DNA from 3 places in the Streptomyces sp. ITFR-16 genome. Region 3 is predicted to be linked to each of the others. Evidence: riboswitches for the same ligand, from Rfam matches in the RefSeq annotation. Region 3 holds a riboswitch; each other region holds the start of a gene.
The links. A riboswitch is a leader RNA that binds a small molecule or an ion and turns the genes downstream of it on or off. The one in region 3 is predicted to bind S-adenosylmethionine.
Positions count from the first base shown of each region.

Region 1 (7,349 bases), 2.6 Mb from region 3:
ACGCTTGCTCGGCCTTCTTGACCGACCCCCGGCTCGCGGCACCCTGCACGTGACTCTCCCCTCGACGGGGCGCGGCCCGCGCCGACGGCCACCGGCCGCCGTGATCACCTGGAACGGTGGTCAGGATAGCCAACACGCCCGGGCCCCCGCCGGGTGCGCCCCGGCCCCCGCCGTGCGGCGAACCCGCGGTGAGGGCGGACCGCCGCCCGGTGCCCGGCCTCAGGCCGCCATGGCGACGGCGGACTTGCCGAGGGCGGGCTCGCGTACCCCGTCCGCCGCGCGCTCGCCGAAGACGACCATCCGCAGCAGCGCGAAGCGCCCGATCCCGGCCAGGGCCGACGCCGACAGGTACACGCCCTGCTGGACGAGGGCCGAGGCGTCCGGCCGGAGCGCGTACAGGCAGAACAGCGCCCCGGTCGTGAAGGCGTAGCTCACCGCGACCGTCAGGCCCGATTGGAGGTGCACCCCCCATCCCCGGCGCCCGCTCCGGAACGAGACCCGGCTGTGCAGCTCCGTCGCGATCACCGTGGACACCACGGTCACCAGCGCGTTGGCGAGGACGAGCGGCATCCGGCCGTGCAGCAGGACCAGGACGCCGCTGGAGGCGAGGCCCACCCCGCCGCCACAGACCACGAAGCGCGTGAAGGCCGCAACCAGCGGGTGGAGCGTGCGCGTCGGCCGGGGGGAAGGGGCGGTCACGGGATGGCCTCCGAAGGCGGTGAGGAACGGGGAAGCGGAGCGGTACGAGGATTCCACCGCAGAACCTACGGACCGGGCGTCCTGCGCACGACCCGGTTTCCCCCCGGTTTTCCTAGGGGGCATCCCCCAGGGGACGTGGCCCCGGGGACGTGCCCGGACCTGCCGGGATGCCGCGCTCAGCCCGGAACCTAGTGGAAATGCGCCGGCATGGAGGAAGTTCGGCCTTCTCACTACATGGGCCAGATATGAGCCAGTAGAAACGGGAGGCGATCTCGTGCTCAGCTCCGCAGCACCCGCACCGTACCTGCCCCTGCCGACGAGCCCGCCCCGGCCGGCGGGCGACGTGCGGATCCGGCTCAGGTACCACACCGTCCACGGCTACCGCCGTGCCTACCGCATCGCCGGCGACGGACCGGCGCTCCTCCTCATCCACGGCATCGGGGGCTCCTCCACCACCTGGGAGAAGCTGATCCCCGAACTGGCCCGCGACCACACGGTGATCGCCCCCGACCTCCTGGGCCACGGCGCCTCCGACAAACCCCGGGCGGACTACTCCGTGGCCGGATACGCCAACGGGATACGGGACCTCCTCGGCGTCCTGGGCATCGACCGGGCCACCCTGATCGGCCACTCCCTGGGCGGCGGCGTCGCCATGCAGTTCGCCTACCAGTTCCCCGAGCACACGGACCGCCTCATCCTGGTCAGCGCGGGCGGGGTGGGCCGCGAGGTGACCCCGGTCCTGCGCGCGGTGTCGCTGCCCGGCGCGGAACTCCTGCTCTCGATGCTCCGCCTCCCGGGCATGCGCGGCCAGGTCGGCCTGCTCACCGGCCTGATGAAGCTCCTGGACACCGACCTGGGCCAGGACGCCTCGGAGATGCTCAACGTCGTGGACGCCCTGCCGGACGCGACGTCCCGCGCCGCGTTCATCAGCACCCTGCGCTCGGTGGTCGACTGGCGCGGCCAGGTGATCACCATGCTCGACCGCTGCTATCTCGCCGCCGGCATGCCCACCCAGCTGATCTGGGGCTCCCGCGACAGCGTGGTCCCGGTCCGCCACGCCCACCGCGCCCACGCGGCGATGCCGGGCAGCCGCCTGGAGATCTTCGACGGCGCCGGCCACTTCCCCTTCCACAGCGACCCGGACCGCTTCTGCGCCCTGGTCGACCACTTCATCCGCACCACCACCCCGGCCGACTGGAGCCCCGAACGCTGGCGCATCCTCCTCCGCAAGGGCCGCCCCGGCCGCCCCCTGGGGGTGGTCGCCCAGGCCCACCAGCGCGCGGTGGTCCGCGACCTGCGAGTGGCGAGCGAACGGAGCGCCACGTAGGGCGGGGCGAGGGCTGGCCCGGGGTGGCCGGCTGGTCGGTGCTGATTCGTTTCGTTGCCGTTTGTTTGGCTCGGCGTCATCATGTGCACACTGCAAGGGTCTTCCTTGACGCCTGACGATTCTGGAACACTCCAGTCGCTTTCCCCCACATCCCCTCACCTTGCAGAGGCCCCCACCCATGGCAGAACTCAACCGCCGCCGGCTCCTGAAACTCGCCGGCGGCACGGTCGCCCTCAGTGCGCTGTCGAACAGCATCGCCCGTGCCGCCTCCCTTCCGGCGCGGGGCAGTACGGGCACGCTCCAGGATGTCGAGCATGTCGTCGTACTGATGCAGGAGAATCGTTCCTTCGATCACTACTTCGGCACCATGAAGGGCGTGCGGGGGTTCGGTGATCCGCGGCCCGTCACGCTGCCCAGCGGGAAGCCGGTGTGGCATCAGGCGGACAGCGCCGGCAAGGAGGTGCTGCCCTTCCGGCCGCAGGCCGACAAGCTCGGGCTGCAGTTCCTCCAGGACCTGAACCACGACTGGGCGGGCGGGCACCGGGCGTTCAACAAGGGCAAGTACGACCAGTGGGTGCCCGCCAAGACGGCGACGACGATGGCCCACCTCACGCGTGAGGACATACCGTTCCACTACGCGCTGGCCGACGCGTTCACCGTCTGCGACGCGTACCACTGCTCGTTCATCGGATCGACCGACCCGAACCGCTACTACCTGTGGAGCGGGTACACCGGCAACGACGGCACCGGTGGCGGTCCCGTGCTCGGCAACGACGAGGCGGGGTACGGCTGGACGACCTACCCGGAGCGGCTGGAGAAGGCCGGGGTCTCCTGGAAGATCTACCAGGACGTGGGGGACGGGCTCGACGCCGACGGTTCCTGGGGCTGGATCAACGACGCCTACCGGGGGACGTACGGCGACAACTCGCTTCTCTACTTCAACAGTTACCGCGATGCCGAGCCGGGCGACCCTCTGTACGACAAGGCGCGGACCGGCTCCGACCTCAAGGGCGGGGACGGGCTCCTCGACGACCTGAAGGCCGACATCGCGGCCGGGACGCTGCCCAAGGTGTCCTGGGTCGTCGCCCCGGAGGCCTACAGCGAGCACCCCAACTGGCCCGCCAACTACGGTGCCTGGTACATCTCGCAGGTGCTCGACGCGCTGACCGCGGACCCGGAGGTCTGGGGCCGGACCGCGCTGTTCATCACGTACGACGAGAACGACGGCTTCTTCGACCACGTCGTGCCGCCGTACGTGCCGTCCGGGGCCGCCCAGGGGCTGTCCACCGTGGACACCACCGCCGACTACTTCCCGGGCGACGCGCGCTACTCGGCCGGCCCGTACGGGCTCGGCCAGCGGGTGCCGATGTTGGTGGTGTCTCCGTGGAGCACCGGTGGCTACGCCTGCTCGGAGGTCTTCGACCACACCTCCGTCATCCGGTTCATCGAAGAGCGCTTCGGGGTCCACGAGCCCAACATCTCGCCGTGGCGGCGGGCCGTCTGCGGCGACCTCACCTCCGCCTTCGACTTCGGGAACGCGGACACCTCGGACGTCTCCCTGCCGTCCACGGCCGCCTACGAGCCGCCGGACAAGGGACGCCACCCCGACTACGTACCGGCGCCGCCCGCGACCGGCAGTGTGCCCAAGCAGGAGCGCGGGGCACGTCCCACCCGTCCGCTGCCCTACGCGCCCCTGGCCGACGGGGCCGCCGACATCGCCGCCGGGAAGTACCGCCTGACCTTCAGCGGCGGGGCGGCGGCCGGTGCGCAGTTCCTGGTGACGTCCCCCAACCGCACCGACGGGCCCTGGACGTACACCACCGAGGCGGGCAAGACGATCGCGGACAGCTGGAACACCGTCTACTCCGGCGGAGTGACCGACCTCACCGTCCACGGGCCGAACGGCTTCCTGCGCACCTTCCGGGGCCCCGGCAAGACGGCCGGACCCGAGGTGACGGCACGTCACAACGGCACCACCGGAGGGCTGGACCTCACCTTCACCAACGCCGGCGCCGGCACCGTCAACCTGACCGTCCGCAGCGCGGCCGGCTACGGGGGAGCGGACCAGACGTTCGCCGTGCGCGCGGGTGCGACGGTGCAGCACTCCCTTGACCTGCGGGAAAGCAAGCGCTGGTACGACGTCACCGTCGTCTCCGACGCGGACACGACGTTCCTGCGGCGCTTCGCCGGGCACGTCGAGACGGGCGAGAGCGGCACCAGCGACCCCGGTCTCGTCACCGGCTGAGCAGCGGCCGCACCGCACGGGTGGGAGGGAGCACGCGGGGCTGTTGCAGTCCTGTGTACTCCTGACCACCCGTCGGCCCGCCCCGCCCCGCCTGGGTTAGAGTTTTCTCCGGGTCATGAGTTCCAGTGCGCAGCCCCGGCTTGCTGGACGGCACCCCGCTCCGCTGCGGGTGCTCCGGGTGACGACCTGCCCCGTGCGCAGGGTACGGGGAACAGCGGACCGCGGTGCGGGGCACTCGGGGTCCACCGTCCCGAAAGGCGAGCCTCCGTCATGCTGCGTCATCCCACCCCCCGGAACGACTCCGTCCTGAACGACGGGTGCGCGCGGTACGCCGCAGGGCACCAGGTGCACTGGATCCATGCGAAGAAGTGCCGGCAGGAGCCGGGCCGGGCCGTCGAGATCCTGCTCACCGCCGAGGACGTCCGGGACGACGGATGGGTCGAACTGCGCCCCGCCTTCGACTACGCCGGTGACCTCCCCGGGGTGTGGACCCACGCACCCGCCGCGCTGCGGACGACGCTCGCCGGGCACCGCGGACGGGTGTACTGGCTGGAGCGGTGGCACGCGCTGAGGCTGGTGGACGGCGAGGGCCGGGTGGAGGGCCTGGTCAACGTCGGCTTCGAGGGCGGGGAGCTCTGCGAGCCAGACCGTGACGGGGCGGGCACCTGACACAGGCCTTGTGGAAGGGCTCGCGGAAAGGCTCGCGGAAGGGTGCGCTTTTGATCGCCGTTGACCGTTCCTGGGGTCGCTAAAGTCTTTATAGTGAACGTGCGTTGATCGCATGATCATGACGCTTGCCGCTGTCGACAGGAGTCAGGATTCATGTCGCGCCCTTCTTCCGCCGAGCCCGCGTCCGCCCCCGCGCCGCCTCCCGGCTGTCCGGCGCACACCGGGGCCGTACCGCTCGACGGGCCCGGCTTCCGGACCGACCCGCACGCCGTCTACCGCGCCATGCGGCGCGACCACGGCCCCGTCGTCCCCGTGGAACTCCCGGGCGGGTTCCCCGCCTGGCTGGTCATCGGGTACCGCGAGCTCCACCAAGTCACCAGTGACGGCGGGCTGTTCCCGCGCGATGTGGGCCTGTGGAACCAGTGGCCGCACATTCCGGACGACTGGCCCCTGCTGCCGATGGTGGGGCGCCCGCTGCCCTCGGTCTACTTCAGCGCGGGCGAGGAGCACCGGCGCCACGCCCGCATGGTCGGGCCGGTGCTCGAGGCCGCCGACCCGTTCGAGATCCGCAGGCACTGCGAGCAGTTGGCCGACCGGCTCATCGACGAGATGTGCGGCCGGGGCACGGCCGACCTGGTCGCCGACTTCTGCGAGCCCCTTCCCGTCCTCGTCCTCGCCCGCCTTGTCGGGTTCCCCGACGCCGAAGGCGCCGGCATCGCCCGGGTGTTGAAGGACCTGGCCGACGGCGGCCCGGACGCGCAGAGCGCCCATCTGCGGTTCGGGGAACACATGGCCCGGCTGCTTGCCGCGAAACGGACCGAGCCCGGGAACGACGTGACCTCCCGCATGCTCGCCTTCCCCGAGGCGTTCACCGACGAGGAGTACGTGCTCGACCTGATGGCCGTCACGGCCGCCGGGCACCTCACCACCGCCGACTGGATCAGCAACTCCCTGCGGCTCATGCTCACCGAGGACGAGTTCGCCGACTCCATGGCCGGCGGCCGGCGCAGCATCGGCGAGGCCATGAACGAGGTGCTCTGGGAGGACACGCCCACCCAGATCCTCGCCGGACGCTGGGCCGTACGCGACACCGACCTCGGCGGACAGCGGATCGGGGCCGGGGACATGCTGCTGCTCGGACTGGGCGCGGCGAACACCGATCCCCTCATCCGCCAGGGCGTCTTTGGCGCCGGAGCGGCGGCGCGGGGCGGCAACGGCGCCCATCTCGCCTTCAGCCACGGCGAGTACCGGTGCCCCTTCCCCGCCCAGGAGATCGCCGAGACCATCGCCCGGACCGGCATCGAGGTCCTGCTCGACCGGCTGCCCGACCTCCGCCTCGACGTCCCCGTCGGCGCCCTCGTACGACGGCCCTCCGCGTTCCTGCGAGGCACTGTCTCGCTCCCTGTTCGGTTCACCCCCGTCCGTACGACAGGAGACCTCTCGTGAACTGCCCCCACGCCGCTGCGGCAGCGGCCCACGACGGCGGAACCGTCGTCATCGACCCGATGGTCCAGGACCTGGACGGTGAGACGGCACGGCTGCGCGAGGCCGGACCGCTGGCCCGGATCGAGCTGCTCGGCGTACCGGCCTGGACCCTCACCCGGCACGCGGACGCCCGCCGGCTCCTGGTCGATCCACGGCTGGTCAAGGACCTCGACGCCTGGGGCCTGTGGCAGAGCGGCGAGGTCACGCACGCGTGGCCGCTCATCGGGATGATCGACGCGGGCCGGTCCATGTTCACCGTCGACGGTGAAGAGCACCGGCGGCTGCGGACCAAGACCTCCCAGGCGCTCACGCCCCGCCGGCTGGAGGCGATCCGTCCCGACATCGAGAAGTTCACCGAGGAACTGCTGGACGCGCTCGCCGAGGGCGGCAGGGACGGGGCGGTCGTCGACCTCAAGTCCGTCTTCGCGCAGCCGCTGCCCATGCGGGTCGTCGGCATGCTGATGGGCGTCGATCCCGCCGCGAACGCCATGCTGACGCGCCAGTACAAGGCCTTCTTCTCGATGCTCACCCCGCAGGACGAGCGCCTGGCCCTCCTCGCCGACCTGGACGTCTTCTACGCCGGGCTCGTACGCGAGAAGACCGCCCGGCCCACCGACGACCTCACCTCCGCGCTGATCCTGGCCGACGAGGGCGGTGCGCCGCTGACCGAGGAAGAGGTGGTCGGCAACCTCAAGGCGATGGTCGCGGCCGGGCACGAGACCACGATCGGGCTCATCCTCAACGCGGTACGCGCCCTGCTGGCCCACCCCGGCCAGCTGCGGACCGTCCTCGACGGGGAGGTCTCCTGGGAGACCGTGATCGAGGAGACGCTGCGGTGGGACACCCCGACCACCCATCTGCTGATGCGGTTCGCCACCGAGGACATCGAGGTGGGCGACGGGGTCATCGCCAAGGGCGAGGGCG
Region 1 covers NZ_CP134609.1:971,084-978,432, reverse strand. Annotated here, with positions in the region: gene RLT58_RS04490 (AAA family ATPase) at 1-49, opposite strand, end outside; gene RLT58_RS04485 (GtrA domain-containing protein) at 220-699, opposite strand; gene RLT58_RS04480 (alpha/beta fold hydrolase) at 1,010-2,026, shown strand; gene RLT58_RS04475 (phosphocholine-specific phospholipase C) at 2,205-4,271, shown strand; SAM riboswitch class IV at 4,383-4,492, shown strand; gene RLT58_RS04470 (hypothetical protein) at 4,542-4,940, shown strand; gene RLT58_RS04465 (cytochrome P450 family protein) at 5,094-6,386, shown strand; gene RLT58_RS04460 (cytochrome P450 family protein) at 6,383-7,349, shown strand, end outside.
Region 1: linked by a shared signal. The riboswitch ahead of RLT58_RS04470 (hypothetical protein) and the one ahead of thrC (threonine synthase) in region 3 are both predicted to bind S-adenosylmethionine.

Region 2 (7,349 bases), 2.4 Mb from region 3:
CGAGCACGCCACGACCATCGAGGTGCCCGGCCGCACGGTCGACATCGTGGGCACCGGCGGCGACATGGCCAAGACGGTCAACATCTCCACGATGTCCGCGATCGTCGTGGCGGGCACCGGCGCCAAGGTCGTCAAGCACGGCAACCGCGCCTCCTCGTCGGCCAGCGGCTCGTCCGACGTCCTGGGCAAGCTCGGCGTCAATCTGGACCTGCCGCCGCGCCGTGTCGCCGAGGTCGCGGAGGAGGCGGGCATCACCTTCTGCTTCGCGGTGAAGTTCCACCCGGCCCTGCGGCACGCGGCGAAGGCCCGGTCCGAGCTCGGCGCCCCGACCACCTTCAACATCCTGGGGCCGCTCACCAACCCGGCCAAGGTCCGCTCCCAGGCGATCGGCGTCGCCGACCTGCGGATGGCGCCCATCGTCGCGGGCGTCCTGGCCGAGCGCGGCAACTCCGCGCTGGTCTTCCGCGGCGACGACGGCCTGGACGAGCTGACCACCACCGCCACCTCCCGGGTGTGGATCGCCCGGGACGGGGCGGTGCGCGAGGAGGCCTTCGACCCGCGCGACGTCGGGCTCGAACTGGTGCCGGTGGAGGCGCTGCGCGGCGCCGACGCCTCGTACAACGCCGATGTGGCCCGCCGGCTGCTGGCCGGCGAGACCGGGCCCGTACGGGACGCCGTCCTGCTCAATTCGGCGGCGGCGCTGGTCGCGCTGGAGCCGGGGGAGGGCCCGCTCACCGAGCGGCTCGCCGCCGGGATGGCGAAGGCCGCCGAGTCGATCGACTCGGGTGCGGCCGGGCGCGTCCTGGAGAGATGGGTCGAGGCCAGCAACGCGTGAGCGCACGGATGTGAGGCAGGGCGCAGTCCAGATCATGGACTGCGCCTTGCGCGTTCCCGTAGGTATGGCAAGATGCTGCGCAGGTCATGAGTGACAGCGACTACGGCCCCGGCCCGCTGTCCGGCAACCCTCCGTCCGTGGCGGGGTGCCCCGGGTGAAGACCAGGCCGTAGGCAGCGAGGTCTGCGGCAAGCGCGGACCCCTCGACATCGTGAGATGTCCACCCGTGGGGTCCTGGTCCTCAGGGAGCCTCTTGTGAGCAAGCGAATGCGATAGGGCTTTTCGGCCCTTCTCCGCGCACCTTCTTTTCTTCCTTCCGTGCTGCCGCGTCTCCGCAGGCACGCGGAATTCGCCTGCCTGTATACGGGAGTTCGCCATGTCTGTCTTCACCGCTGCCGCCGACCAGTCACTTTGTTCCCCGCTGCCCGTTCTGGGCGGAGACGTCACGGTCCCGCTGGTCACCGGCGGTGAGGTCACCTACGCGGCGCTCGACTACGCGGCGAGCGCCCCGGCCCTCCAGCGGGTGTGGGACGACGTGGCCGCGTACGCCCCCTACTACGGCAGCGTCCACCGCGGGGCCGGCTACCTCTCCCAGCTCTCCACTGACCTCTTCGAGAGCAGCCGGGTGACGGTCGCGGAGTTCCTCGGCTGCCGCGCCGACGACCAGGTCGTCTTCACCCGCTCCACCACCGACTCGCTCAACCTGCTGGCCGCCGCGCTGCCCGCCGACTGCGAGGTGTTCGTCTTCGAGACCGAGCACCACGCCTCGCTGCTGCCCTGGCGCGACGCCCGGGTGACCTACCTCAACGCCCCGCGCACCCCGGCCCAGGCCGTCGCCACCCTGGAGCGCGCCCTCGCCGACCGCGAACCTTCCCCGAGCTCTCGGCTTCGTTCGAGCAGGGGAGGCCCCATTGGCCCCGCGCTGGTCTGCGTCACCGGCGCCTCCAACGTCACCGGCGAGCTGTGGCCCGTCAAGGAACTCGCCGCCGCCGCCCACGCCCACGGCGCCCGCATCGTCCTGGACGCCGCCCAGCTCGCCCCGCACCACCCCGTCGACATCGCGGAGCTGGACGTCGACTGGGTCGCCTTCTCCGGACACAAGCTGTACGCGCCCTTCGGCTCGGGCGTCCTCGCCGGCCGCTCCGACTGGCTGACCGCCGCCGAGCCCTACCTGGCCGGCGGCGGCGCCTCCCGCAAGGTCGCCCGGCGCGCCGACGGCGGGGTGGACGTCGAATGGCACACCACCGCCGCCCGCCACGAGGCCGGCTCGCCCAACGTCATCGGCGTCTACTCCATCGCCGCCGCCTGCAAGGCGCTCACCGAGGCCGGCTACGACTCCCTGGTCGCCCGTGAGCAGCACCTGGTCGCGCAGGTCCGCGCCGGGCTCGCCGAGGTCCCCGAGGTCAAGGTGCTCTCGCTGTTCGGCGACGACGCGCCCCGGGTCGGCGTCATCTCCTTCGTGGTGGAGGGCTGGAACAGCTCCCACTTCGCCGCCGCCCTCTCCGCCGAGTACGGCATCGGGGTGCGCGACGGCCTCTTCTGCGCCCACCCGCTCGTGCGCACCCTGCTCGGCAGCGACCCGCAGGACGTCGGCGAGTGCGGCGCGCCCGAGGCCGAGCCGGGCGAGCGGTCCCTGAACGCGATCCGGGTCAGCTTCGGCGCCGGCACCCCGGACGAGCACATCGAGCGCTTCCTGCGGGCGGTCAAGGAGCTGGTGAGCGAGGGCGCCCAGTGGAAGTACCGCACCGAGGGCGGCCGTTGTGTCCCGGACCGGGGCGAGGCCGCTCAGGTCTGACAGGTACAACGCGGTCGGCGCGGGTCCGGGCAGCTGCCCGGACCCGCGCCGACCGCGTTGTCACGTGCCTAGCCGTCGAGGCCGATGGCGAAGGCGGCTTCCAGGTCGTGCTGCGAGTACGTACGGAACGCCACGTGTGTGTCGGTGCCCTCGACACCGGGGATCTTGCTGATCCGGCCGGGGATGACCTCGGCGAGGTCGTCGTGCTTGGCCACCCGGACCATGGCGATCAGGTCGTAGGTACCGGTGACCGAGAAGACCTCGCTGACGCTGTCCAGCGCGGCGATGGCCTCGGCGATCTCGGGAATCCGGTCCACGCTGGTTTTGATGAGCACGATCGCGGTGATCACGGCTGGCTTTCTCCCTCGGTGGCCGTGGCTGGAGACTTCACTCTAGCGTCACGCCGATAGCGTCCCCAGGCGTAGAGGAAGCCGGTGGCGAAGCCGACGACATGGGCGAGGTAGGCCACTCCGGGGCCGCTGCCGGCGCCCTCGGCGGCCAGCCACTGGAGCACGAACCAGAAGATCAGCACGATCCACGCGGGGAAGCGCAGCGGCAGGAACAGCAGGAACGGGAACAGGCTGGTGACCCGGGCCCTCGGGAAGAGGTAGAGGAACGCCCCGAGCACCGCCGAGATCGCCCCCGACGCGCCGACGAGCGTCTGGTCGGAGGTGGCGTGCGCGGCCGCGTAGGCGAGCAGGGCGAGATAGCCGCAGCCGAGGTAGAAGAAGGCGAACTCGGTGTGGCCCATCCGCTCCTCGGCCATCGCGCCGAACACGTAGAGGAACAGGATGTTGCCGAGCAGGTGCAGCCAGCTGCCGTGCACGAACAGGGCGGTCAGCGGGGTGAGCACGGCGTGCGCGGAGCCGTCCCACAGTTCGCTCGGGATCACGCCCCAGCGTTCGAAGTACCCGGCCTGGGCGGCGAGCAGCGCGTCGGCGGTGCCGTAGACCGGGTTGAATCCGGACAGCGGGCTGATCAGGAAGATCACGCAGCACAGGGCGATGAGCGCATACGTCACCGGCGGTCCGCCCGAGGTCGCCGCGCGCAGGAGCCTGCCGGCCGCAGTCCGCCGATCGATCATGAACAGAGCATGACGCAAGCGGAGGGAACGGGACAGACCGCCTCGCCGTGCCGCCCGAACGCACCGAGGCCGTAGGGTGACGACAGGACATCCGCAGTTCGACGGCGCACCGCGAGATCCTTGCCCGGCAGCTCGACAGCTCGACAGCCCGACGAAAGAGGACGCAACGATGACGACGGTTCCCCAGCCGACCGACGGGACCCGCTGGCGCTGCACGCTCTGCGGAAATCTGACCCGTTTCGATGTGACGCGCTCGTCCAAGGTCGTCGAGTACGTCCATCTCGACCTGGCCGGGGAGTCCAGCATCGAGGAACGCGAGGTCGTCAGTGAGACCATCGAGTCGGTGCGCTGTCGTTGGTGCAACGCGGTGGACCAGATCGAACTAGTCGACAGGCCGGGTGCCGACTCCTGACGGGGCCGTGCGGACAGACAACATGAGGTGACGGATGGTGGAGCAGCCCGAAGGCGGCGCCGCGTCGGCCGGTGCGGCCGACGACGCCGTGGAGGTGCTCGACCGCCCGCTGCCCGAAGGTGTGCGGCGCCGGGTCGTCGCGCTGGTCTCGGACGCGTTCGGCGGTCTCACGGTCAGCGAACTCCCGGCACAGCTCAGACAGTACGCCCGCTTCACCCCGACCCGGCGCGCCAAGTTCGCCGGGAACGCGATGGCGGCCGCGCTGGAGGGCGACGCGCCCTTCCGCCGGCGCATCGGTGAACGGCTCAAGGAGGCCCAGCCGGAGCTGGCGGGCGCCCTGGAGGCCGGTTCGCCGCCCGCCGCCGCGGATCCCGTGGACGTGGCCGCCGCGGCCTATGTGCTGCGCCCGGCCGGCTGGGTGAAGCTGGTCGCCGCCGCCGGCGAGGAGGCCCAGCGGGCCGACGCCGAGCGCGCCGACGAGGAGAGCCGGCGCGAGCTGGAGCGCCTGCGCGAGGAGCTGGCGCAGGCGCGCGCCCAGACGAAGAGCGAGACGGAACGGCTGCGCGCCGAGCTGGATGCGGCCCGCAAGGAGGCCGACTCCCTCCAGCGCAAACTGCGCAGCGCGGCCAACGAGGTCAAGCGCGGCGAGGCGGCGCTGCGCCGGGGCAGGGCCGAGAGCGACGCCGTACGGGCCGAGGCGGCCGCCCAGGTGTCCGCGGCCGAGAGCGAGACCCGGCGGCTGCGGGCGCGGCTCGGTGAGGCCGAGGCGGCCGTGGAGGCGGGCCGCAGGGCCGCCAGGGAGGGACGCTCGGTCGAGGACATGCGGCTGCGGCTGCTGCTCGACACGGTGCTGGACGCGGCGGCCGGGCTGCGGCGCGAACTGGCGCTGCCGCCCTCCTCGATGCGCCCCGCCGACAGCGTGGACGCGGTCGAGCCGGGCCGGATGTCTCCCAAGGACATCGCGGCCAGGGCCCTTTCGGAGACCGACCCGGCGCTGCTGGACCAGCTGCTGGCGCTGCCGCAGGCCCACATGATCGTGGACGGCTACAACGTCACCAAGACCGGCTATCCCCAGATGCCGCTGGAGAAGCAGCGGTTGAGGCTGCTGGGCGGTCTGGCGATGCTGGCGGCCCAGACGGGCGCCGAGATGACCTGTGTCTTCGACGGGGCCGAGCTGGCCGCGCCGGTGCTGCTCGCGCCGCCGCGCGGGGTGCGGGTGCTGTTCAGCAAGCCGGGGGTCACGGCCGACGAGCTCATCCGCCAACTCGCGCGCGCCGAACCGTCCGGACGGCCCGTGGTGGTGGTCTCCACCGACCGCGAGGTGGCCGACGGGGTGGCGAAGGCGGGGGCCAGGCCCGTTGCGTCCGTCTTGCTCCTGAAGCGGCTTTCGCGCGTCTAGTGCGGCTTGCGGTGACTTGCCGGATATCACGGAACGGACCGTCAAGTCACCGCTACACCCTGTGTGATGTGGGCAAAGAAGTGCCTCGTGTGACGAGATTTTTCCCGTGAGGATTTGAACTGATCACAAGATGGTCACTAGGGTCGGGCCTCGAACCTTCGCGCGGTTGATCACCCATCCGGGGTGACAGCGAAGGAACCGCCGAGTCCGTGATCTGCACGGAGCCGGGGATTCATCTCCCCACAGCCCGGTAGGCGGCTCGAGGAAGAAGGAGCTCGCCTTCGTGGCGTCCCACCGTCGTCCCAAGCAGCCGAGCCGCACCCGCGTGACCGTGCTCACCGCCACCGCCGCCGCAGCCGTGGCTCTCACCTCCCAGGCCGCTCACGCCGACCCCAAGCCGACCAAGAGCGAGGTCAAGGCGAAGGTCGACAAGCTCTACCACGAGGCGGAAGAGGCCACCGAGCAGTACAGCGGGGCCAAGGAGAAGCAGGAGAAGCTCGAGAAGCAGATCGGCGCGCTGCAGGACAAGGTGGCGCGCGGTCAGCAGGAGCTCAACAACCTGCGCTCGGGCCTGGGTTCCCTCGCCGCCGCGCAGTACCGCTCCGGAGGCATCGACCCCTCCGTGCAGCTCTTCCTCGCCTCCGACCCGGACAGCTTCCTGGACCAGGCCTCCGCGCTGGACCAGTTGACGGCCAAGCAGGCCGAGTCGCTGCAGAAGGTCCAGGAGAAGCAGCGGTCCCTCGCGCAGGAGCGCAAGGAGGCCCAGGACAAGCTGAGCGACCTCGCCGACGTCCGCAAGACGCTCGGCGAGAAGAAGAAGAAGCAGCAGACCAAGCTCGCCGAGGCGCAGAAGCTGCTCAACACCCTCACCGCCGCCGAGCGCCAGAAGATGCGCGAGGACGACCAGCGCGCCAGCCGCGCCGCCGGTGACCGCATCGACCTCGGCAACGAGGCCCCCGCCTCCGGACTGGGCGCCGCCGCCCTCCAGGCCGCCAACACCCGCGTCGGCATGCCGTACGTCTCCGGCGCCACCGGCCCCGGCTCCTTCGACTGCTCGGGCCTGACCCAGTGGGCCTACGCCCAGGCCGGTGCCCAGATCACCCGCACCACGTACACCCAGATCAACCAGGGCACGCAGATCCCGCGCAGCCAGCTCAAGCCGGGCGACCTGGTCTTCTTCAGCAACACCTCGCACGTGGCGCTCTACGCCGGCAACAACACCGTGCTCCACGCGCCGAAGCCGGGCGCGTACGTGCGCTACGAGTCAATGAACACGGTCGGCGCCTACCAGACCGCCGTGCGCATCTGACCACGCCCGAACGGGCGAATTCCCGCGCCCCGCACTGACAGCCGCCCCGCCGGAGACCACAGGTCACCGGCGGGGCGTCACTGTGTGTGCCTTCCGCCGGACCGGCGCGGTCTTTGTCCGCTCCGTGATCGTCCGACTACTGTCTGCCTGCTGTGCAGCTCCCGTGCGTCGGTCCGCCCGCCCCGGGTGGCAGGGGCTGCGCACGTCTGCGTACAGCGGAAGGGAGTACGGCGTCCTGTGGTGTCCCATCGCCGTTCCACACAGCCCGGCCTGAGCCGGAGCGTCCGGGCCACTGTCCTGTCCGCCGCGGCGGCCACCGCCGCGGCCACGCTCGGCGCCGCCACCGCCAGCGCCGAGCCGCAGGACTCGCCGCAGACCGCCGGGGCCCGGGTCGACCGCCTGTTCACCGAGGCGGAGCGGGCCACCGAGCAGTACAACAAGGCCGGTGAGAACGTCGGGCGGCTGCGCGGCGAGGTGAGCCGCGCCCAGGACCGCGCGGCCCGGGGCCAGGAGCGC
Region 2 covers NZ_CP134609.1:5,971,546-5,978,894, forward strand. Annotated here, with positions in the region: gene trpD (anthranilate phosphoribosyltransferase) at 1-835, shown strand, start outside; SAM riboswitch class IV at 918-1,035, shown strand; gene RLT58_RS26415 (aminotransferase class V-fold PLP-dependent enzyme) at 1,211-2,629, shown strand; gene RLT58_RS26420 (Lrp/AsnC family transcriptional regulator) at 2,698-2,979, opposite strand; gene RLT58_RS26425 (rhomboid family intramembrane serine protease) at 2,976-3,713, opposite strand; gene RLT58_RS26430 (hypothetical protein) at 3,883-4,125, shown strand; gene RLT58_RS26435 (NYN domain-containing protein) at 4,163-5,524, shown strand; gene RLT58_RS26440 (C40 family peptidase) at 5,808-6,833, shown strand; gene RLT58_RS26445 (C40 family peptidase) at 7,071-7,349, shown strand, end outside.
Region 2: linked by a shared signal. The riboswitch ahead of RLT58_RS26415 (aminotransferase class V-fold PLP-dependent enzyme) and the one ahead of thrC (threonine synthase) in region 3 are both predicted to bind S-adenosylmethionine.

Region 3 (7,349 bases):
TCGTACAACATCGACTCCCCGGAGAACGTCAAGACGTTCGACTGGCTGAAGTCGCACCTCGTCGACAAGGGCCTCGTCGGCCCGGTCGCCCCCGGCAAGCTCAACCGGGCGCAGGCCTTCGAGGCCTTCACCAAGGGGAAGGTCGGCATGCTCAACGGCCACCCGACCCTGATGGAGGAGGCGGAGCAGCAGGGCGTGGACGTCGGCATGGTGCAGCTGCCCGGCCCCGACGGTCCCACCAAGGGGTCGATGGGTGTCGCCGACTGGATCATGGGGTTCAAGCAGAACGGCCACCGGACCGAGATCGGCAAGTTCTTCGACTTCATGTTCAGCGACAAGAACGTGATCGAGTTCGCCGACACCTACGACCTGCTGCCGGTCACGGACAGTGCGTCGGCGTCGATGGAGGACGACCCGAAGTACAAGCCGCTGCACAAGTTCCTGGCCTCGCTGACCAACGCGGACTTCTACCCGTTCGGCAAGACGTCCTGGGCCCAGGCGAGCGCGTCGATCAAGGAGAACATCGGCAAGGCGGTGGAGCCGGGCGCGAACCCCGAGACCGTGCTCGCGCACATAGCGCAGGAGTCGACGGCGGCCGAGAGCGCGGAGTAGCCGTTGCCGGCGCCCCATATATTGGCTGATATGACCGCCCTCCCCCCGAACGGCCCCGACGGCCCCGACGAGCCCGCCCCGCTGTCCGACCGGGACCGCGCGGTCCTGGCCGTCGAGCGGCAGTCGTGGGCCGGGCCGGGGGCGAAGGAGCGGGCGATCAGGGAGCGGCTGGGGATCTCCCCGACGCGCTACTACCAGCTGCTGAACGCTCTGCTGGACGACCGGCGGGCGCTGGCGGAGGACCCGGTCACGGTCAACCGCCTCCGCCGCGTCCGAGAAGCCCGCCGGGGCCGCCGCTGACCCCGGGGTCCGGGGGCGGCGCCCCCGGGGACGCCCCCGCCGATAGGCTCGGGGCATGGGCAGCCACCCGCACACCCCGTCTCTGCCGGACCCCACCACCCCCGCCGGAAGCGAGGGGCTCGCCGCGCTTCTCGCGAGGCCCGAGAAGGCCGTCGTCGCGCTCGATTTCGACGGCACCCTCGCCGACATCGTCCCGGACCCGGAACAGGCCCGCGCACACCCCGGCGCCGTCGAGGCGCTGGCCGCGCTCGCTCCTCGGGTCGCCTCCGTCGCCGTGATCACCGGCCGCCCGGCCGGCGTCGCGGTCCGCTACGGCGGCTTCGCCGGGGTCGCGGGCCTCGATCACCTCGTCGTCCTCGGCCACTACGGCGCCGAGCGCTGGGATGCCGTCTCCGGCACCGTCCACGCCCCCGCCCCGCACCCCGGCGTCGCCGCCGTACGGGCCGAACTCCCGGGCGTGCTGGACCGGTTCGACTCCTGGCACGGCACGTGGACAGAGGAGAAGGGCCAGGCGCTCGCGGTCCACACCCGCCGCGCCGCCGACCCGCAGGCGGCCTTCGAGGCGCTGCGCGGCCCCCTCGGCGAGCTTGCCGCCGCGCACGGGCTGATCGTCGAACCGGGCCGCCTGGTGCTGGAGTTGCGCCCGCCCGGCATGGACAAGGGCGTGGCCCTCACCGAGTACGTGCGCGAGACCGGCGCCGAGTCCGTGCTCTACGCGGGCGACGACCTCGGCGACCTCGCCGCGTTCGCCGCCGTGGAGAAGCTCCGCACCCGGAGCCCCGGCGTCCCCGGCCTGCTGATCTGCAGCGGCAGCGCCGAGGTGCCCGAACTGGCCGAGCGCGCCGATCTCGCGGTGCCCGGCCCTGGGGCCGTCGTGGAGTTCCTGTCAGCCCTGGCGCAGCGCCTCTAGCTGGTCCAGGAACCACTGCTGCGGCGGCAGCGCGGTGGCCGCCGCGGCCAGCCGCTTCGAGCGGGCGGCCCGTTCGTCGTCGGCCATCGTCAGCGCCTCGTGCAGGGCGTCGGCGGTGGCCGAGACGTCGTACGGGTTCACCGTGACCGCGTCCTCGCCCAGCTCCTCGTGCGCCCCGGCCTCCCGCGACAGCACCAGCGCGCAGCCCTGGTCGGAGACGACCGGGACCTCCTTGGCGACCAGGTTCATCCCGTCCCGGATCGGGTTGACGAGCGCCACGTCCGCCAGCCGGTAGGCCGCGAGGGAGCGGGCGAAGTCGTCCTTCACATGGAGGACGACCGGCGTCCAGTCCGGCGTCCCGAACTCCGCGTTGATCCCGTCCGCGACGCGCTGGACCTCGGCGGTGTAGTCCCGGTAGACCGCCAGGTCCTGCCGCGAGGGGTAGGCGAACGCGATGTGGACGACCTCGCCGCGCCACTCGGGCCGCTCGTCGAGCAGGGCGCGGTAGGCGTGCAGCCCGCGGACGATGTTCTTCGACAGCTCCGTACGGTCCACCCGCACGATCGTCCGGCGGCCCGGACCCACCTGCTCCCGCAGGGTCTCCATCCGCTCGTCCACGTCCGCCTCGTGCGCCCGGCGGCGCAGGAAGTCCGCGTCGGCGCCGAGGCCGTGCACCCCGATCCGGGTGCGGCCGGTGCCGCCCAGCAGCTCCGTACAGCAGCTGATGAAGGCGTCGGCCCAGCGGCGGGTCAGGAAGGCGGCCCGGTCGGCGCCGAGGATGCCGCGCAGCAGCTGCTCGGCGATGTCGTCGGGCAGCAGCCGGAAGTAGTCGACGGGCGCCCACGGGGTGTGCGAGAAGTGGCCGATCCGCAGGTCGGGGCGGAGCTCGCGGAGCATGCCGGGCACCAGCGACAGGTGGTAGTCCTGCACCAGGACCGCCGCGCCCTCGCCCGCCTCCTCGGCAAGGGCCTCGGCGAAGGCCCGGTTGTACGTCTCGAAGGAGGCCCACTGGCGGCGGAACTCCGCGTCGAAGACGGGCTCCAGCGGGGTCTGGTAGAGCAGGTGGTGGACGAACCACAGCACGGAGTTGGCGATGCCGTTGTACGCGTCGGCGTGCACGTCCGCGTCGATGTCGAGCATCCGGACGCCCGGCTCGCCGACCCCGCGCCGCACCGCCTCGCGGTCGCCGTCCCCGAGGGCCGCGCACACCCACATCTTGTCGTCGACGGCGCTCAGGCCGGAGACGAGCCCGCCCCCGCCCCGCTTCGCGTCGAGGGCGCCGTCCTCACGGAGGGTGTACGACACCGGGCCGCGGTTGGACGCGACGAGAACCTGGGCAGCGGGCTGGGGGGCGTGCTCGGAGACCATGGGCGGAATCTAGCCCGATCGTGATCCGCCCAAACGTACGAAGCCGTCCGGGCTCATGCCGCGCGGCGCGCGACGTACTCCTCGATCTCCCGCATCGGCGGACGCTCCTCGGTGTCCACCGGGTAGGTGTGCGGGACGAAACCGTCCTCGCCGCGCTCGAACTGCGTCAGCGAGGGGCGCACCAGATGCCCCCGGGACAGCCGCAGCTGCGCCGTCCGGTAGATGGCCGCGGCCATCCGGCCGAGCGCCTGGCCGTCCTGGTGGCGGTGTTTCCTGACCCCCACGTCCACCTGGGCGAGGGCGTCGAGGCCGACGGTGTGCAGGGCGTCGACGAGCAGGCCCAGCTCCACTCCGTAACCGACCGGGAAGGGCAGCCGCTCCAGCAGCGAGCGGCGTACCGCGTACTCGCCGCCCAGCGGCTGGACGAAGCCGGCCAGCAGCGGCCAGTGCAGATTGAGCAGCGGGCGGGCCACCAGCTCGGTCACCCGGCCGCCCTGGCCCGCGGCCTCGCCGAGCGGGCGGTCGTACATCGCCTTGACGAACTGCACGTCCGGGTCGGTCAGCAGCGGGCCGACGATGCCCGAGACGAAGTCCGCGGAGAAGTCCTTGAGGTCCGCGTCGATGAAGCACACGATGTCGCCGCCGGTCACCAGGAGCGACCGCCACAGGACCTCGCCCTTGCCGGGGACGGCCGGGAGGCGGGGCAGGATCGCGTCCCGGTGGACCACCCGGGCGCCCGCCCGGCGGGCCACCTCGGCGGTGGCGTCCGTGGAGCCGGAGTCGATCACCACCAGCTCGTCGACCAGGCGGACCTTCTCCATCAGCTCGCGCCGGACCGTCGCCACGATGTCGCCGACCGTGGCCGCCTCGTTCAGCGCGGGCAGCACCACGCTCACGCCCGGCCGCCCGGGGCCCGGGGCGAGCGGGAGCCGTTCCAGCGGGCGGTCGGCGGCGGACCAGGAACGCCTGGTCAGCCAGCGTTCGACCTCTTCCAGCACGGTCGATACTCCCTGCATGTGATCCATCTCGCGGTACGGACGACTATCTCAACAGTCCGGTGCTTCGGTTACAGTCTTGAACAACGCAGACGGCCATCGCATGCCGGGGTCCGTCCGCCGACAAACGCCTGGATCCATGATCCAGTGCCACAGCGCTCATCCAGAGGGACTGAGGGAACGGCCCGTTGAAGTCCCGGCAACCCTCCTGCCGACCGCGAGGTCAGGTGGGGAAGGTGCCAATTCCGTCTTGTGGCGAAATGCGTCACAAGGAAGATGAGGAGAAAGGGCCTCGCCATCATGGCTGTTGAGACTGTTGCAGCAAACACCGATCTTTCCGTGGACCTCGGTCCCGCCGCGGCGCTTTCCTGCCGCGAATGCGGAGAGCGATTCGCACTCGGACCCCTTTTCGCCTGCGCGTCCTGTTTCGGGCCGCTCGAAGTGGCGTACGACCTGCCGAGCGGCTCCCCGGACGAGCTGAAGAAGCGCATCGAGGCCGGCCCGAACAACATCTGGCGCTACGCGCCGCTGCTGCCGGTCCCCTCCGATGTCGCGGACAAGCCCAACATCAACCCCGGCTTCACCAAGCTGGTCAAGGCCGACAACCTCGCCCGTGAGCTGGGCGTCACCGGCGGTCTGTACGTCAAGGACGACTCCGGCAACCCGACGCACTCCTTCAAGGACCGCGTCGTCGCGATCGCCGTCGAGGCCGCCCGTGCCTTCGGATTCACCACCCTCTCCTGCTCCTCCACCGGCAACCTCGCCGGCGCGGTGGGTGCCGCCGCCGCCCGCGCGGGCCTGCGGTCCTGTGTGTTCATCCCGCACGACCTGGAGCAGGGCAAGGTCGTCATGGCCGCGGTGTACGGCGGTGAGCTGGTCGGCATCGAGGGCAACTACGACGACGTCAACCGCTTCTGCTCCGAGCTCATCGGCGACCCGCTCGGCGAGGGCTGGGGCTTCGTCAACGTCAACCTGCGGCCGTACTACGGCGAGGGCTCCAAGACCCTGGCGTACGAGATCTGCGAGCAGCTCGGCTGGCGGCTGCCCGACCAGATCGTCATCCCGATCGCGTCCGGCTCGCAGCTCACGAAGATCGACAAGGGGCTCCAGGAGCTGATCAGGCTCGGCCTGGTCGAGGACAAGCCGTACAAGATCTTCGGCGCCCAGGCCGAGGGCTGCTCCCCGGTCTCCGCCGCCTTCAAGGCCGGCCACGACGTCGTGCGCCCGCAGAAGCCGAACACCATCGCCAAGTCCCTGGCGATCGGCAACCCGGCCGACGGCCCGTACGTCCTGGACATCGCCCGCCGCACCGGCGGCGCCGTCGAGGACGTCGACGACGAGCAGGTCGTCGATGCGATCAAGCTGCTGGCCCGCACCGAGGGAATCTTCGCCGAGACCGCCGGCGGGGTGACGGTCGGTGTGACGAAGAAGCTGATCGACGCCGGTCTGCTCGACCCGGCGCTCACCACCGTCGTCCTGAACACCGGTGACGGCCTCAAGACGCTGGACGCGGTGGCCGCCACCTCGCAGGCGACCGCCACGATCCGCCCGAGCCTGGACGCCTTCCGCGCCGCCGGCCTCGCCACCACCAGCTGACCACCCGAGACTTCAGGAAGGCACCCACCATGAGCGTCAAGGTCCGCATCCCCACCATCCTCCGCACCTACACGGGCGGCCAGGCCGAGGTCACGGCCGAGGGCGACACCCTCTCCCAGGTCATCGCGTCCCTGGAGCAGGACCACCCGGGCATCGCCGCCCGCGTCCTGGACGACCAGGGCAAGCTGCGCCGCTTCGTGAACGTGTACGTCAACGACGACGACGTGCGCTTCGAGGGCGGCCTCGAAGCGGTCACCCCGGACGGTGCCGGCGTCTCGATCATCCCCGCCGTGGCCGGCGGCTGCTGATCCGCTTCGGCTCCACAGCGTCACCGGAATTGCCCCCTCTGCGAGAGAAGCGGAGGGGGCAATTCTGCATGGTTGAGAGGGGTAGAGTGAGGGAAGTCCCCATCGCTGCCCGTGCCGCCCGCATATGAGAATGCGCCCGGCCGCGACAAGAAGCAGCCAAAGTGACCGATCCCCTTGCGCCATAAGTCGCCTTTGCCTGGCCCGACTTGCCCTGCAATCTCGTGAATTCCTCATATTCGGGCGATCGGTGCTGCCCAGAATTCTCGTCCGATTGACCTGTTGCAGAGGGCAGTTGGGCAGATACATTCGGCCGCGGTCGACGCGTTCCGGCGCACGCACCCTCTCCTGTCGGAGGGTGAGTTCTGACCCGGGTCCGCGAAGTGCGGTCCTGTGCAAGGGCCAGTAATAGGGGAGTTAGGCATGGCTCAGGGCACCGTCAAGTGGTTCAACGCGGAGAAGGGGTACGGCTTCATCGCGGTCGACGGTGGTGCGGATGTTTTCGTCCACTACAGCGCGATCCAGATGGACGGGTACCGCACCCTCGAAGAGGGTCAGCGAGTTGAATTCGAGATCTCGCAGGGCCAGAAGGGGCCGCAGGCGGACATGGTCAAGCTCGCCGTCGGCTGAGCCCGGCCGGGCGCGACGCGGTAGGCCGACGACACTACTCACGCACGAAGGGTCCGTACCCCCGGGGGTACGGACCCTTCGTGCGTCCCGGGGCCGGGTGTCCCGGGTGTCCCGGGTGTCCTGAACGGTGCGCCCGGCCCCCGCTCCGTCCACACTCCGGAGGGGGACGCTTGCACTCTCGGGGGTCGAGTGCTAATCATTGGGCTTAGCACTCTCCAGGTGAGAGTGACAGAAACTTGGACCGGGCCGGTGAGGCCCGCAGGCGTGGCGGGGCAAGGAACCGCCAGGCACGCAGGCCGTCCGTCGCGGGCGCCACTCGGTCCGGAGAAATCCACCCCTGTCCGGGAGGACCACTTCACATGGCCAAGATCATCGCGTTCGACGAGGAGGCCCGGCGCGGTCTCGAGCGCGGCATGAACCAGCTCGCCGACGCCGTCAAGGTCACCCTTGGCCCCAAGGGTCGCAACGTCGTCCTCGAGAAGAAGTGGGGCGCCCCCACGATCACCAACGATGGTGTTTCCATCGCCAAGGAGATCGAGCTGGAGGACCCGTACGAGAAGATCGGTGCGGAGCTGGTCAAGGAGGTCGCCAAGAAGACGGACGACGTCGCCGGCGACGGTACGACCACCGCCA
Region 3 covers NZ_CP134609.1:3,557,104-3,564,452, reverse strand. Annotated here, with positions in the region: gene RLT58_RS15820 (extracellular solute-binding protein) at 1-612, shown strand, start outside; gene RLT58_RS15815 (DUF3263 domain-containing protein) at 643-912, shown strand; gene otsB (trehalose-phosphatase) at 968-1,822, shown strand; gene RLT58_RS15805 (alpha,alpha-trehalose-phosphate synthase (UDP-forming)) at 1,799-3,190, opposite strand; gene RLT58_RS15800 (glucosyl-3-phosphoglycerate synthase) at 3,244-4,188, opposite strand; SAM riboswitch class I at 4,342-4,468, shown strand; gene thrC (threonine synthase) at 4,486-5,781, shown strand; gene RLT58_RS15790 (MoaD/ThiS family protein) at 5,811-6,089, shown strand; gene RLT58_RS15785 (cold-shock protein) at 6,510-6,716, shown strand; gene groL (chaperonin GroEL) at 7,076-7,349, shown strand, end outside.